One region of the Bradyrhizobium symbiodeficiens genome, then DNA from elsewhere that is predicted to be linked to it. Evidence: predicted binding sites of a transcription regulator. Region 1 holds the regulator's gene; each other region holds the start of a gene.
What was found. The regulator LexA, encoded in region 1, represses DNA repair genes until DNA is damaged. The targets are predictions, from matches to a motif close to TGTTCNNNNTGTGTTCNG.

Region 1 (5,342 bases):
CTGTATCTGTCGTCCAGCATCGGCCTGCGCAAACCGGATGCGGAGGCCTTCGACCACGTCGTCACCGCGATCGGCGTGCCCGCGGAACGCATCGTGTTCTTCGATGACCTCGCCGAGAATGTCGAGGGCGCGCGGGTACGCGGCCTGACGGCAGTGCATGTGACGTCGCCACGCGACGTTGGAAACGCCCTGAAGGCGTTGGGCATCTGAAAAAGCCCGCCATCACACCCAGCTTCAGACACGCTTTCAGGAACCAAATCTGCAACAGATCGGGAACCTGATCGCTTTGTGCATTTTTATACAGAGTTCCGGGAACGGAATACCTCCCTTCGGACTCATCACTCCGTTGGGACTTCTACATCGGACTTATCGACGTGCTGGGCAAAACCTATCTCACCAAGCAGGCCTCTCTGCTGCTCGAATTCGCCAGAACGACCTCGGATTCGGACCTTTCCGCCAAGCTGATCAGCAAGGCCGCCGACCTGAAATCCCAGGCCGATCCGCTGCCGGACAAGGATCAAGGCCCAAAGGCTCCCGACGTCGCATTTGTCAGCCCGGATGCGCCGAGCAGGCGTTGAGCGAGCAAGCCGTGGCGGCCGTCATTCTCGTCCTCGGGATGGCCCCATTCTGCCGATCGGTCTCATCGTCTGGATGATGCGACGCCAAGCCCGAGCCTTCCTTCGATATGGGCTGCAAGCTACAGGATGGGCGTCCTGCTCCGCAATTTTGCCTCCGCCTCCGCGCTCGGTTAGAACACTGTCGGAACATTTCGTCCGAACGTGCCGAGCAGGAGTTTCGCCGTGGCCTTGATGCCGGTTTCCGACGCCCTTGCCGCGGTGCTGGCGGACGTTGAGCCGCTGCCTGAACAGATGGTTTCGCTCGACGAAGCCCACCACCGGGTGCTCGCGCGTGACGTCGCCGCGCGGCGCACGCAGCCGCCGCAAGCCATGTCGGCGATGGACGGCTACGCCGTGCGCGCGGCCGACGCGGCAGCGATCGATTCCAGGTTGACTGTCATCGGTGAGGTCGCAGCCGGCCGTCCGTTCACAGGACGGGTCGGCGCCGGCGAAGCCGTGCGGATCTTCACTGGCGGTGTCGTTCCCGACGGCGCAGACGCGGTCGTGATTCAGGAGGACACCATTGCGGACGGCAAGAGCGTCACGATCAAGGAAGCTGCGAGCGTGGGTCGGCACATCCGCCCCGCCGGCGTCGATTTCCGAGAGGGTGATGTCCTCTTGCGCAAAGGGACCCGACTGACAGAGCGCGACCTCGCGCTCGCAGCGGCAATGAACCATCCGCAGCTTGCCGTCTGCCGCCGCCCGAAGGTCGCGATCCTCGCCACCGGTGACGAACTGGTGATGCCGGGCGCCACACCCGGGCACGGCCAGATCGTCTATTCCAACGGCTTCGCCCTGCATGCGCTCGCCAGACAGGAAGGGGCCGAGACAATCGACCTCGGCATCGCCGCCGACACGCTAGCCGCCACCACCGCCGGCATCCGCCGCGCGCGCGAAAGCGGCGCCGACATCCTGATCACGACCGGGGGCGCATCGGTGGGCGACCACGATCTGGTCCAGCAGGCGCTCACGGACGAAGGCATCGCGATGGCGTTCTGGAAGATCGCGATGCGGCCCGGCAAGCCGATGATGCACGGACGGCTGGGGACGATGGGCGTGATCGGCCTGCCCGGCAATCCCGTGTCGTCCTACGTGTGCGCCTTCCTGTTCATGGTACCGCTGATTCGCGCGCTGTCGGGCCGTTCGGTGATTCATCATCATCGCGAGCGCGCCGTGCTGGGCCGCGATCTCGGTGCCAACGACCAGCGCGAGGACTATCTGCGCGCGCGCCTGGAGCTGCGCAACGACGGCACGCTCGTCGCTCTTCCCGTCAGCCATCAGGATTCCTCTCTGCTTGCGAATCTTGCTGCGGCACAGGTACTTCTCGTGCGCGCACCGTTTGCGCCGAAGGCCGAGGCCGGCAGCCCCTGCGAGGTGCTGCGGCTCCCCGTCTGACCTGCGCGGCCACACGCATTCCGCGCGCTTCGTTCTGTTCACGCTAAATTAAGCAGTTGCGGAACATGTATCGAACATATAGTGTCCGTTCATGATTTGTTTCGAGGATGTAGCGGCTTATAGCTGAACTCATCCGTCTCGGAATCGAACGACATCAACCGGGGGACTTTGGTCGAGATGCTAACGCGCAAACAATACGAGCTTCTGCGGTTCATCAGCGAACGTCTGAAGGAAAGCGGCGTGCCGCCGTCCTTCGACGAGATGAAGGATGCGCTCGACCTGCGCTCGAAGTCAGGCATCCACCGCCTGATCACCGCGCTCGAGGAGCGCGGCTTCATCCGCCGCCTGCCCAACCGCGCCCGGGCGATCGAAGTGATCAAGCTGCCGGAGCTCCAGGCTGCCGCCGGCACCCGACGCGGCTTCACGCCAAGCGTCATCGAGGGCAATCTCGGCAAGGTACGCGCGAGCTCCAGCCCGTCCGCAGACGAGGGCGAGCGGCCCGTTGCGGTGCCCGTGATGGGCCGCATCGCGGCCGGCACCCCGATCGAGGCGCTGCAGACCCGCAGCCACACCATCAGCGTACCGCCCGACATGCTCGGCTCCGGCGAGCATTACGCACTCGAAGTGCGCGGCGATTCCATGGTCGAGGCCGGCATCCTCGACGGCGACATGGCGCTGATCCAGCGCAACGAGAGCGCCGATACCGGCGACATCGTCGTGGCGCTGATCGACGACGAGGAAGCCACGCTCAAGCGCTTCCGCCGCCGCGGCGCCTCGATTGCCCTGGAGCCCGCCAATGCCGCGTATGAGGTGCGCATCCTGCCGCCGAACCGCGTGAAGATTCAGGGCAAGCTGATCGGGCTGTACCGCAAGTACTGAGTCCAGAAGCCCTCGATCAAGAAGTCTTTGCGCCTCGTGCGTGCGGCTTCGATCGGCATCGCCGATCAGAGATTGGAGCGGATGATGGTCCGCTCCGGCTGGATAGTCTTTCTGGTATTGCACAGACTATCCGGCCCTATTCTTCCGCAGCGGCATCATCGGCCGGGCGCGCGAAGAAGCATTGCCCCCTTTCCCCCACGACGCGATCAATCTGTTTGAACGCATACGCTTCGCCTGCGGGCCGCCGACACGCGCCTGCCGAATGCATGGGCGCCAACTTTGTTCCTATTGAATTCGGGAAAGATAATGTGATCTCGGCTCGCCGATCCGAGCCGCAGATTTGCCTACAACCAGGCAGACCGTCACGTGCTTCCACTCTGGTAGGGGCCTGCGCCTCCAAAAGAGGTGCGGGTCGCTATCTCTGCATTGAGGAGCACCCGATGTGTGACTACAGCCTGCATGCCGTCGCGACGCGCCCCGCAGAAGTCGGCGAGACGATCGTCACGACAACGTTCCGCGGCACCTCGACACGCGGCTTCGCCTCCGAAGCCGATCTCTCCGTCGCGGTCTGCCTGCTGCCGGGAACGGAGCTCGCCTTCGCCGACAACGTCCGTTACGATAACCGTTGGATCTGGACGCGCACCGTCAACTCCCGCGTCGGCAAGTTCGGCAAGATCGATCCGCACATTCCCGATCGCCACCATGACGCGATCGAATTCCCGGACGGCAAATCCGTGCTGGTGACGCAGCTCGTCGAAGGCCAGCGCGCAACCGTGCTGCAGCTGCCGGTGACCCAGCCGGTCAGCGAGCGCAACCGTGAGATCATCGCCGACAGCCGCCCGACGGTCACGCGACTGCCGATCGGCTGACAGGGACTTTAGTCCTCCGCCTGAAGATCGGCCTCCGCGGGGGTCGCATCCTTGCTGCGCGGAGTCGCTGCCCTTGGCATGAGCGCTCCTTCGAAATCTCCCTCGCCGGCAGCCGCCGGCGACCAGGGACGGTTCGTGCCCCTCGCCCTCACCGCCTGAACCGAAAAGCCGTCGCCACGCTGCGTCAAGGCCAGCGCGCCCTGGCGACCAAGCCGCTGCCGATCCACCACCATCGCCGCACAATCAGGCGGCGCGGGCCGTGACGTCACCACCAGTGCGGCCCGGCTGCAATCATCCGCCAGCGCATCGATGCGCGAGGCCAGCGCGACCAGCCGACCGTCGGCGAGCGGCGTGACGCAGCCGGACTCGTCGCACGATATGCCGCTCGCCAGCGCGCCACTGCCGGCATCGCGCGGATCGGCGTCAGCAGACAGCCATTCCCTCAGCAGGAAATTGTCCTTGCCCGTCCTGATCAGATGCAAGCGCCCGTCCCCGCCCCTCACCGCGACGCTCGCGCCGTCCCCTGCGATCAGGATATCGGGCTGCCGCACCGACAGTCCCCAGCCGATGGCAGCCAGCAGCACCACGGCACCGCACCAGCGCAAGGGCGTGCGCAACAGGCCCATCACGATGATCCCCAGGCTCGCTGCAATCAGCGGCGCGATACCGAACGCGGGGATGCGGCCGACGGCGCCCGGCAATGCCGTCACCCAGCGCGAGACCACGACCATCCAGTCGATGCCGATCCCCATCAGCCACCAGAACACGCCGTCGAGCCCGAACGGCGCCGCGAGCAGGCCCAGCAGGCCGGCCGGCATCACCAGCGCCGAGACCACCGGCATTGCGCCGAGATTGGCGAGCACACCGTAGGGCGTGACGCGGTGGAAGTGAAAGGCAGCGTAGGGCGTGGTCGCAAGCCCCGCGATCAGCGAAGCCAGGAACAGCATCGCGATCTCGCGGCCGCCCCACATCGCGACGCGCGCGGTCGCCGAATGGTCTGGCGAGGCAAACAGGTTCGGCATGCCGATCTGCACCAGCGCGACGAGACCAAGCGTCGCGGCGAACGACATCTGAAAGCTCGGATGCACCAGCGCCTCCGGCGCGACCGCGAGCACGATCAGCGCCGCCACGGCGAGCGTGCGGAAGGTGATGGCGCGGCGATCGACCATCACCGCGATCAGCACCACCGCCGTCATGAAGAACGATCTTCGCGTCGCGACCTCCGCGCCAGACAGCAGCAGATAGAATGCAGCTGCGACCAGCGCCGCCGCGGCCGACCATTTCTTGATGGCGAAGCCGGCCGCCAGCCCCGGGATCAAGGCCAGCAGAGCGCGCACCGCGAAGAAGACGACGCCTGCGACCACCGCCATGTGATAGCCGGAGATCGAGAGCACGTGCCCGAGCCCCGAGATGAACATCGCGTCGTTGACGGGCGTGGAAATCGCATCGCGCCGCCCGGTCAGCAGCGCTGTCGCGATCGCGCGGTTGTCGCCCTCGAGCGTGGCGCGGATGCGGGCGTCGATCGCATCGCGCAGGCCCTGCATGAAGGCGGCATAACGCAGCCGCAAGCCGCCGGCATCAG
Region 2 (5,342 bases), 2.1 Mb from region 1:
CATTTGGCGTGCTGGTTGAACATGGAATCGACGATGTGGATGAAGGCCTCGTAGCACGAGAAGAAACCGTGGCGGCCGGTGAGCAGGTAGCCTTCGAGCCAGCCCTGGCAGAGATGCTCGCTCAGCACCTCCATGACGCGTCCCTTCTGGGCGAGGTGCACGTCATATGGCTCGATCGGTTCCATCCATACCCGCTCGGTTGCCTCGAACACCGCATCGAGTCGGTTTGACGCGGTCTCATCCGGGCCCATGATGCGGAAGTTGCGCTCGGCGGCGTTGAGGCGAATGACGTCGCGCAGGAACTTGCCGAGCTCGCGCGTCGCTTCACCCGTCGTGCCGCCGGGCCGCGGCACGTCCACCGCGAATGCCCGGAAGTCCGGCAGCTTCAGCTCCTTCTTCAATAGCCCGCCATTGGCGTGCGGATTTGCACCCATGCGGCGATTGCCCGCGGGCGCGAGCGCCTGAAGCTCGGGCATGAGCGCCCCGCTCGCGTCGAACAGCTTTTCGGGCTCGTAGCTGCGCATCCAGTCTTCGAGAATCTTCAGATGCGCCGGATTTTCGCGGCAGCCCGCCACCGGGACTTGATGCGCGCGCCAAAAGCCTTCGACCTTCTTGCCGTCGACCTCTTTCGGACCCGTCCAGCCCTTGGGGCTGCGCAGCACGATCATCGGCCAGCGCGGCCGCTCGACAGTCTTGCGGCCGTCGCGGGCATGCTGCTGGATCGAACGGATGCTGGCGAACGCGACGTCGAGCGCGTCCGCCATGGCCTGGTGCATCAATTTGGGATCGTCGCCCTCGACGAACAACGGCTCGTGGCCGAAGCCGTGGAACAGGTCACGGATCTCCTCGTCGCGCATCCGCCCGAGCACGGTGGGGTTGGCGATCTTGTAGCCGTTCAGGTGCAGGATCGGCAGCACCGCGCCGTCATGAGCGGGGTTGAGGAACTTGTTGGAGTGCCAGGACGCCGCGAGCGGGCCGGTCTCGGCCTCGCCGTCGCCGACCACGCAGGCGACGATCAGGTCGGGATTGTCGAACGCCGCGCCATAAGCATGCACCAGCGCGTAGCCGAGCTCGCCGCCCTCGTGGATCGAGCCCGGTGTTTCCGGTGCCGCATGGCTCGGAATGCCGCCGGGGAAGGAGAACTGCCTGAACAGCTTGCGCAATCCGTCCGTGTCGCGGGCAATGTTGGGATAGATCTCGCTGTAACTGCCTTCCAGATAGGTGTTGGCGACCATGCCCGGCCCGCCATGGCCGGGGCCGCAGACATAGAGCACGCTGAGATCGAGTGCACTGATGACACGGTTGAGATGGGCGTAGATGAAGTTCAGGCCGGGCGTCGTGCCCCAATGGCCGAGCAAACGCGGCTTGATGTGCTCGGGGCGCAAGGGCTCGCGCAGCAGCGGATTGTCGAGCAAATAGATTTGCCCGACGGAGAGGTAGTTCGCGGCGCGCCAGTAGCGATCGAGGAGGTCGAGGTTGCTGCTTGCCGCGGCCGATTGTTGTTGATTTGTCATGTTCCTGCTGACCTTCACCCCGGCGATCGTCACCAACATTGTTCCGCGACGATTGATCCCTGGCCGGCATCAAACGAGATCATTGCGACGGGCATGTTGCGTGAGGTCAAACCGCCGAGCCCGAAATTTGGGCGGCTACTGTGCATGGGGTTGTTTTCCCATTTTTTGTTTGTGTTCTTGATTTGTTCCGTTGTCGTGCTATCTTGGCTTCATGAGTCCAGCAGCATCCTTTCATGCTCTCAAGCACCCGCCGGTCAAGGCGCCCTCCGAGCCGGCGGGTGTGGACTCTGACTTTCCAGAACTTGGCGTCGCCATCGACCGCGCGCGCAGGCGAGGGCGGGGTGCGCAGTCCAACGCGAGCGGCCGCTATGAGGTCGAGGCCCGTGTCGCCTTCGACGACGGCTGGCAGAGCCTGGAAGAGCTGCCGCCGTTCAAGACCAACGTCGCGGTCGACACCTCGCGCAAGGTGATCACCCGCAACGAGAGCCCCGATATCGGCTTCGACCGTTCGATCAATCCCTATCGCGGCTGCGAGCACGGGTGTGTTTATTGCTTCGCGCGGCCGACCCACGCCTATCTTGGCCTGTCTCCGGGGCTCGACTTCGAGTCAAAACTGTTCGTCAAGCCCGAGGCGCCGGCGCTGCTGGAGAAAGAGCTCGCCGCGACCGGCTACGAGCCGCGGATGATCGCGATCGGCACCAACACCGACCCCTATCAGCCGATCGAGCGCGAGCGAAAGATCATGCGCGGCATTCTGGAGGTGCTGGAGCGTGCCGGCCATCCCGTCGGCATCGTCACCAAATCGGCGCTGGTGGTGCGCGACATCGACATTCTCGCGCGCATGGCCAAGCGCAACCTCGCCAAGGTCGCGATCTCGGTCACCTCGCTCGATCCGAAGCTGGCGCGCACCATGGAGCCGCGGGCCTCGACGCCGCCGAAGCGGCTGGAGGCGCTGAAGCAGCTCTCGGATGCCGGCATCCCGACCACCGTGATGGTCGCGCCCGTGATTCCCGCGCTGAACGATTCCGAGATCGAGCGCATCCTCGATGCCGCCGCTCATGCCGGCGTCAAGGAAGCCTCCTATGTGCTGCTGCGGCTGCCGCTGGAGGTGCGCGATCTGTTCCGCGAATGGCTGATGGCGAACTATCCGGACCGCTATCGCCACGTCTTCACGCTGATCCGCGAGATGCGCGGCGGGCGCGACTACGACGCGAAATGGGGCGAGCGGATGAAGGGCACCGGACCGATGGCCTGGACCATCGGCCGCCGCTTCGAGATCGCCTGCGAACGGCTTGGTCTCAACAAGCGGCGCTCCAAGCTGACCACGGATCATTTTGCCCGGCCGAAGCGGAACGGCGATCAGCTCAGCCTGTTCTGAACGGGAAGCGGGAGAGGCTCGCATGAGCAAGCCATTGCAGGACCCGGTGCCGCGGCTCACCGTCATCACGCTCGGCGTCAGCGATATCCGCGCCAGCATCGCGTTTTATGATGCCCTCGGCTTTTCGCGCCGGCTGAAGGCGACCGGCGAGGCGGTGGCGTTCTACGACACCGGCGGTCCGGTGCTCGCGCTGTATCCGTGGGATCAGCTTGCGGCCGACGCCCAGCTCCCGGACGATCCAAGGCCGGCGGCCTTCCGGGGTGTGACGCTCGCCTGGAACTGCGCCACGCGTGAAGAGGTGGATGCCGTGCTGGCCTTCGCCCTCAGCAAGGCGGCGAAACTGGTGAAGGCCGCGCACGAGACCGGTTACGGCGGTTATTCCGGTTATTTCGCCGACCCCGACGGCCATCCCTGGGAGGTCGTGGTCGCACCCGGTATCGAGGTCGGCAAGGATCGGCGGGTGCATCTGGCGGAGTAGGGCAGGCTGAATAGCGGGTATTGCGAAGGTTCCCGGTTGCGCCGGCCGGGCCGCTTGCGCACGATCCCGGCCATGATTCGGGACAAGTCCGCCAAGACACAGGCCAAAGACGCGCCAAACAAGGACGCTGCGAAGAAGGCAGCGCCCGCCAAGGCCGGCAAAGCGCCTGCGGCCAAGGTGGCCGGCAAGAGCGCGGGCAAGAAAGGCATCATCGCGATCGCTCCCCCAAGCTTCCGCCGCGAGCGCGCGCTGATCAAGCGCGGCGTCTGGCCGGTCGCCGGCTGCGACGAAGCCGGCCGCGGGCCGCTCGCCGGGCCCGTGGTGGCTGCGGCCGTGATTCTCGACCCCAACCGCATCCCGCGCGGCATCGACGATTCCAAGCGTCTGACCGCGGAGGAGCGCGAAAGACTGTTCGACAAAATCTGCGCCACGGCCCAGGTCTCGGTCGCCGTCGCGTCGCCCTCGCGAATCGACCGCGACAACATATTGCGGGCCTCATTATGGGCGCTGAAGCGCGCCGTGGTGGCTCTGCCGGAGGCGCCGAGGCACGTCTTCGTCGACGGCCGCGACCGGCTCGACACACCTTGCAACTGCGAAGCCGTGATCGGCGGCGACGGCATCGTGCTGTCGATCGCCGCGGCCTCCATCGTCGCCAAGGTGACGCGCGACCGCCTGATGTGCGCGCTGGCGCAGGACTGCCCCGGCTACGGCTTCGAGCAACACAAGGGCTATGGCGTCCCCGAGCACCTCGATGCGCTGAACCGCCTTGGCCCCACCGTCCACCACCGCCGCTTCTTTGCCCCGGTCGCGGCCGCGCGTGCCAAGCACATGCCGTGGACGGTCGAGCCGGTGCAGGATTTGTTTGGGGTCACCGAGGTCCAGGTGGAAGCCAGTGTCGAGGTTGACGCCGGGGCAAATCTCTAAGGATACCGTCGAATAGCTTTCGCATCGTCATGGCCGGGCTTGACCCGGCCATCCACGTCTTGCCCGTGACACGAAAGAACGTGGATGCCCGGGCCAAGCCCGGGCATGACGGGCAAACCGTCGTTGCCACGACGCGTGACGCCCCTTATCAAAGTATACGTGAGCGAATAGGGCCGGCTGGACGGGTTGGCTGCATCTTTCGGGCGTTGCATGCGGTTTACCTCCCTGGTCATCGAGCTCATTCGCGCCCGGCCGCGGCTGATCGTCTGGATCGCCGTGCTGCTGCAGGCCGCGATGTGGCTGTTCGTCGCGCTGGTGTTCTATCGCAGCCCGCCCGGCGCCCTCGCGACGCTGCTGGCTTTCGGACGCGAATACCAGGTCGGCACCGATCTCGGCCCACCCTTGCCGGTCTGGCTCGCCGACATCGCCTATCGCGCCGCCGGCGGCCACATGTTCGGCGTCTATGTGCTGGCCGAGCTCTGCGAGATCGCGACCTTCATCACGCTCTACTACCTGTCCCGCGCCGTGGTCGGCTCGCAGCAGGCGGTGCTCGCCGTGCTCTTGACCATGACGGTGCTCGCCTTCTCCTCGTCGGCGCTCGACTTCGGCCCCCTCGTCCTGGCCCGGCCGCTCTGGGCGCTACTGCTGCTGCACTCCTGGCAAATCATCGGCCAGCGTCGCGGCAATGCCTGGTTCGCCTGGTCGATCGAGGCCGGTCTGTTGCTGCTGACGACACCCGCGGCGATCTTCCTGCTGCTGCTGCTCGTCGTCTTTGCGGTGTCAACCGCCGGCGGCCGCCGGACGCTGCGCGCGCTCGATCCGTTATTCGCGCTGATCGTCGTCGCGGTGCTGGCGCTGCCCTACGCGGTCTGGCTGATGCGCGCGGAGACGCTGGTGATGCCGGCCCTGCCGCAAGTCGCGGAGCTGAAGGCCCGAGCTCTGCAAGCGGCCTGGCTGCTCGGCGGCCTCGTGCTCGGTGCGGCCGCGATACCCGCGCTGACCTTCCTCAACACCGGCCTGTTCGCCGGCAAGGGCGAGGAGCCGCCGA
Region 3 (5,342 bases), 120 kb from region 1:
GCGGGATTGTCGATCAGCGCGACGCAGGCGTCGATGACCTCGCCGAGATTGTGCGGCGGGATGTTGGTGGCCATGCCGACCGCGATGCCGCCGGCGCCGTTGACGAGGAGGTTGGGGAACTTGGCCGGCAAGACCGAAGGTTCGGTCTCGTTGTTGTCGTAGTTCGGCTGGAAGTCGACCGTGTCCTTGTCGATGTCGGCCAGCAGCGCCAGCGCGGCCTTGGTCAGGCGCGCTTCGGTGTAACGATAGGCAGCCGGAGGATCGCCATCAACCGAGCCGAAATTGCCCTGGCCGTCGATCAGCGGCACACGCATCGAGAAGTCCTGCGCCATGCGGACCATGGCGTCGTAGATCGACTGGTCGCCGTGCGGGTGATACTTACCGATGACGTCACCGACCACGCGGGCGGATTTGACGTACTTCTTGTCGGGCGTGTGCCCCTGCTCGTTCATCGAGAACAGGATGCGGCGGTGCACCGGCTTGAGGCCGTCACGGGCATCAGGCAGCGCCCGCGCCACGATCACGCTCATGGCGTAGTCGAGATAGGACTTCTTCATCTCCTCGAAGATGGAGACGGGGCGAATATCCGAGGGTTGCGCCGGCTGGTCGCCGGGCTTGTCGTCGTCGTCAGCCAAGGGGAAATCCGGTGAGGTTTTATCTGGGAATCATATAGCGCATCGCCCCCCTGATAACCACCCTCGCGGGGGTCTTGGGAAGCGCTTTTTCCGCTCATTTTTCCAATAGCTTACGGCGCTGCAGGGAGCATTTTTGACAAGCCCGGAACAGGCCTTCCGAAATCGCCTTCGAGACCTCGTCGATCGCGCGGCAAGCGCGCTTCATGGGCGGATTTGCGCCGGCGGAATCCGAGTTCAACCCACACATGAAGCGGGCCCGGAAATCCCGAGCCCGTCCTGTCGATTAGTACGATTTGCTGACATGAAATGGGAGGCGCCGCCGCTGAGCCCGCGAGCGTCCCCTAAAGTCCCGTCCTTGCTCAGAACGGGATATCGTCGTCCATGTCGCTGTTGCGGCCACCGCCGCCGGCGGCCACGGGACGGCGCGGTGCGCTGCTGACCGGTCCGGAAGAGCCGAAATCGCCGCTCGGCTCGTCGCCGAAGCTGCCGCCTCCGCCGCCGCCGCTGCGGCCGTCGAGCATCGTCAGCGTCGAGTTGAAGCCCTGGAGCACGATCTCGGTCGAATACTTCTCGACGCCGCTCTGGTCGGTGTACTTGCGGGTCTGGAGCGCGCCCTCGATGTAAACCTTGGCGCCCTTCTTCAGGTACTGTTCGACGATCTTGCAAAGCGGCTCAGAGAAGATCACGACGCGGTGCCACTCGGTCTTTTCCTTGCGCTCGCCGCTGTTCTTGTCGCGCCAGGTCTCCGACGTTGCGATGCTCAGGTTCGCAATCGGCCGCCCGTCCTGGGTGCGGCGGATTTCAGGATCCTTGCCGAGATTTCCAACCAGAATGACCTTGTTGACGCTTCCCGCCATCGCCGCTCTCCAATCCGAATGCCACTGAATTTCATAGGGCCGAGCGCGCTGCCCGCGTTCTCTGCGCCTGTTGAGGCGACCCTATACGCTTGCAGGCGCCACTCAGCCCGGCACCCCCAAGGTTATCCCCACATATAGCACCGACCTTCGTCGTGTTCCAGATTTGTTCTTCTCGGAAATACGATGGAGGGCTGACGGTGCAACCGTCCGTGGCCGCCAGCGGAGCGGTGGTGTCCTCACCGGCGTCGCGTTCGACCGGGCGAGCGAACTCCGTTGGAGCCGCGCACGGCCCGCCGATCACAGCATGTATCGCTCTGATACTGTTCCGAAATTGGAACCAGGCCCGCGACGCCCGACACTCGAAGCAATGAGTCAGTAACCATCACCTTTCGCGCAACTGTGGCTTTCTGGAGACACAACTTGCGGCTTCAGTGGTGTAAGCACAGCACCAGTTGGGCCATCGAGTCCGCTGCCCTTCCGGTCAAGGAAGGCAACAACAGAAACTGGGACTGGGATTAAGTAAGATGAAAAAGGTTTTGTTGGCTTCGGCCTGTTTGTTCGCTCTCGCTGCTCCGGCCTCGGCCGCCGATCTCGCAGCCCGCCCCTACACCAAGGCTCCGATCGCCCCGATGGCTTCGGTCTACAACTGGACCGGGTTCTATCTCGGTGTCGTCGGTGGCGGCGCCTGGGAAGCCTCGTCAGGCGACCCGAAGATGCAGGGTGGCTTCGTCGGCGGCACCGCCGGCTACAACTGGCAGACCGGCAACGTGGTGTTCGGCCTCGAGGCCGATGCTGCTTGGGCTGACGTCAGTGCTTCCGCGACCGCTCTCGGCATCACCGTGTCGTCGAAGACCGACGCGCTCGGCACCGTCCGCGGCCGCATCGGCTGGGCTGTCAACAACGTGCTATTCTACGGCACCGGTGGTTACGCCTGGATCGACAACAAGCTCAGCGTCAGCGCGCTCGGCGTGACCGTCTCCGACAGCAAGTTCCACTCGGGCTGGACCGTCGGTGCGGGCGTCGAGGCGTTCATCGCTCCGCAGTGGTCGGTCAAGGGCGAGTACCTCTATCGCAGCCTCGGCGGCGAGACCTACTTCTCCGGCCTCGGCGCGCCCATCAACAGCGGCACGCTCAACTTCCACACCGTGCAGCTCGGCGTGAACTATCACTTCGGCGCCCCGGTCGTCGCCAAGTACTAAGCTACGCTTCAACGCCAACGCGTTACGAAAGGCCGGCCTCGTGCCGGCCTTTTTGTTTGGCGGGTACGCTTGCCGCGCCGTTCCGCAAAGCCACCTGCTGCCAGATGCCGCCAGCGCGCCAACAATCCGTTGACGATTCGCAACTGCCACTGGAAATCCGTCTCCGTTCTTCCTACGTTCGCTGGCAACCCCATCGGCGCCGATCCCGGTTCCGGGCGAAGCGCGCCTTCATTACTGGCGCGGTCGCGCACCCGTGGGATTCCCTAGGGGCAACTCGGATGGATGAAGTGATCAAGGCGAAGCGCCAACAGCAGAACGCGGGCTCCAGCCGGCACGCAATTACGATCCGTGGCGCGCGCGAGCACAACCTCAAGAACATCGACGTCGAGATTCCCCGCGACAAGCTGGTGGTGTTCACCGGTCTCTCCGGCTCCGGCAAATCCTCGCTCGCCTTCGACACCATCTATGCCGAGGGCCAGCGCCGCTACGTCGAATCGCTGTCGGCCTATGCGCGCCAGTTCCTCGAGATGATGCAGAAGCCCGACGTCGACCAGATCGACGGCCTGTCGCCGGCGATCTCGATCGAGCAGAAGACGACATCGAAGAATCCCCGCTCGACCGTCGGCACCGTCACCGAAATCTACGACTACATGCGCCTGCTCTGGGCGCGCGTCGGCGTGCCCTATTCGCCCGCCACGGGCCTGCCGATCGAGAGCCAGACTGTCTCGCAGATGGTCGACCGCGTGCTGGCGCTGCCTGAAGGCACGCGCCTTTATCTGCTCGCACCCGTCGTGCGCGGCCGCAAGGGCGAGTACCGCAAGGAGCTCGCCGAATGGCTCAAGAAGGGCTTCCAGCGCGTCAAGATCGACGGCACCTTCCATGAGCTGGCGGAAGCGCCGACGCTCGATAAGAAATTCCCGCATGACATTGACGTCGTGGTCGACCGCATCGTGGTGCGCGCCGACATCGGCCAGCGCCTCGCCGAAAGCTTCGAGACCGCGCTGAAGCTCGCCGAAGGCCTCGCCGTCGTCGAGTTCGCCGACGCGCCGGCGACGGCGCCCGCGGAAGAGAAGGAAAAGAAGAAGACCGCCAAGATACACGACAAGAGCGGCCCCGAGCGCATCCTGTTCTCGGAAAAGTTCGCCTGCCCCGTGTCCGGTTTCACCATTCCGGAGATCGAGCCGCGCCTGTTCTCGTTCAACAATCCCTACGGCGCCTGTCCGGCCTGCGGCGGCCTCGGAGTCGAGCAGCATGTCGACGAGGACCTCGTCATCCCCGACAAGGAGGCTGCCATCGGCAAGGGCGCGATCGCGCCCTGGGCGAAATCGTCGTCGCCCTATTACGTGCAGACGCTGACTGCGCTCGGCAAGCATTACAAGTTCACGCTGACCACCAAGTGGAAGGACCTTTCCAAAAAGACGCAAAACGCGATCCTCCACGGCTCCGGCGAGGACGAGATCAAGTTCTCCTACGAGGACGGGGTGCGCTCCTACGACACCAAGAAGCCGTTCGAAGGCGTCATCACCAACATCAACCGCCGCTATCGCGAAACGGAAAGCGAGTGGGCCCGCGAGGAGCTCGCAAAGTACTTCCACGATGTACCCTGCGAGGCGTGCCACGGTTTCCGGCTCAAGCCCGAGGCGCTCAGCGTCAAGATCGGCGGCAAGCATATCGGCGAGATCTCGGAGATGTCCGTGAAGGGCGCCGGCGCATGGTTCGAGACCGTGCCGGAGGCGCTGAACACGCAGCAGAACGAGATCGCCGGACGCATCCTGAAGGAGATCCGCGAGCGCCTCACCTTCCTGCTCGACGTCGGCCTCAACTACCTCACGCTGTCCCGCTCCTCCGGCACGCTGTCCGGCGGCGAGAGCCAGCGCATCCGCCTGGCCTCGCAGATCGGCTCGGGGCTGACAGGCGTGCTCTACGTGCTGGACGAGCCCTCGATCGGCCTGCACCAGCGCGACAATGCCCGGCTGCTCGACACGCTGAAGCGGCTGCGCGACCTCGGCAACACCGTGATCGTGGTCGAGCATGACGAGGACGCCATTCTGCTCGCCGACCACGTGCTCGACATCGGCCCCGGCGCCGGCATGCATGGCGGCAACATCATCGCCGAAGGCACGCCCGCCGAGATCATGCGCAACCCGAAATCGCTGACCGGCAAGTACCTGACCGGCGAGCTCGAGGTCGAGGTGCCGGAGCGGCGCCCGCCGAACCATCGCCGCACCATCAAGGTGGTGAACGCGCGCGGTAACAATCTCAAGAACGTCACCGCCGAAATTCCGCTCGGCCTGTTCACCGCCGTCACCGGCGTGTCCGGCGGCGGCAAGTCGACGCTGCTGATCGACACGCTCTACAAGGCGATCGCGCGCAAGCTGAACAATGCCAGCGAGGGCGCCGCCCCGCACGACCGCATCGAGGGCCTCGAGCACATCGACAAGATCATCGACATCGACCAGTCGCCGATCGGCCGCACGCCGCGTTCGAACCCTGCGACCTATACCGGCGCCTTCACGCCGATCCGCGAATGGTTCGCCGGCCTGCCCGAGTCCAAGGCGCGCGGCTACGAACCCGGCCGCTTCTCCTTCAACGTCAAGGGCGGCCGCTGCGAAGCCTGCCAGGGCGACGGCGTCATCAAGATCGAGATGCAC

Region 2: the regulator LexA is predicted to act here: its motif matches at 1,687-1,704, upstream of CIT39_RS08800 (PA0069 family radical SAM protein).
Region 3: the regulator LexA is predicted to act here: its motif matches at 2,856-2,873, upstream of uvrA (excinuclease ABC subunit UvrA).

Annotation. Positions count from the first base shown of each region.
Region 1 covers NZ_CP029427.2:4,052,421-4,057,762, forward strand. Annotated here, with positions in the region: gene CIT39_RS18805 (HAD family hydrolase) at 1-210, shown strand, start outside; gene CIT39_RS18810 (hypothetical protein) at 375-578, shown strand; gene CIT39_RS18815 (molybdopterin molybdotransferase MoeA) at 801-2,012, shown strand; gene lexA (transcriptional repressor LexA) at 2,190-2,891, shown strand; gene CIT39_RS18825 (hypothetical protein) at 3,332-3,760, shown strand; gene CIT39_RS18830 (ComEC/Rec2 family competence protein) at 3,769-5,342, opposite strand, start outside.
Region 2 covers NZ_CP029427.2:1,924,491-1,929,832, forward strand. Annotated here, with positions in the region: gene CIT39_RS08795 (phosphoketolase family protein) at 1-1,514, opposite strand, end outside; gene CIT39_RS08800 (PA0069 family radical SAM protein) at 1,726-2,892, shown strand; gene CIT39_RS08805 (VOC family protein) at 2,915-3,370, shown strand; gene CIT39_RS08810 (ribonuclease HII) at 3,443-4,294, shown strand; gene CIT39_RS08815 (glycosyltransferase family 39 protein) at 4,505-5,342, shown strand, end outside.
Region 3 covers NZ_CP029427.2:3,931,576-3,936,917, forward strand. Annotated here, with positions in the region: gene gyrA (DNA gyrase subunit A) at 1-635, opposite strand, end outside; gene CIT39_RS18235 (single-stranded DNA-binding protein) at 995-1,492, opposite strand; gene CIT39_RS18240 (outer membrane protein) at 2,017-2,691, shown strand; gene uvrA (excinuclease ABC subunit UvrA) at 2,970-5,342, shown strand, end outside.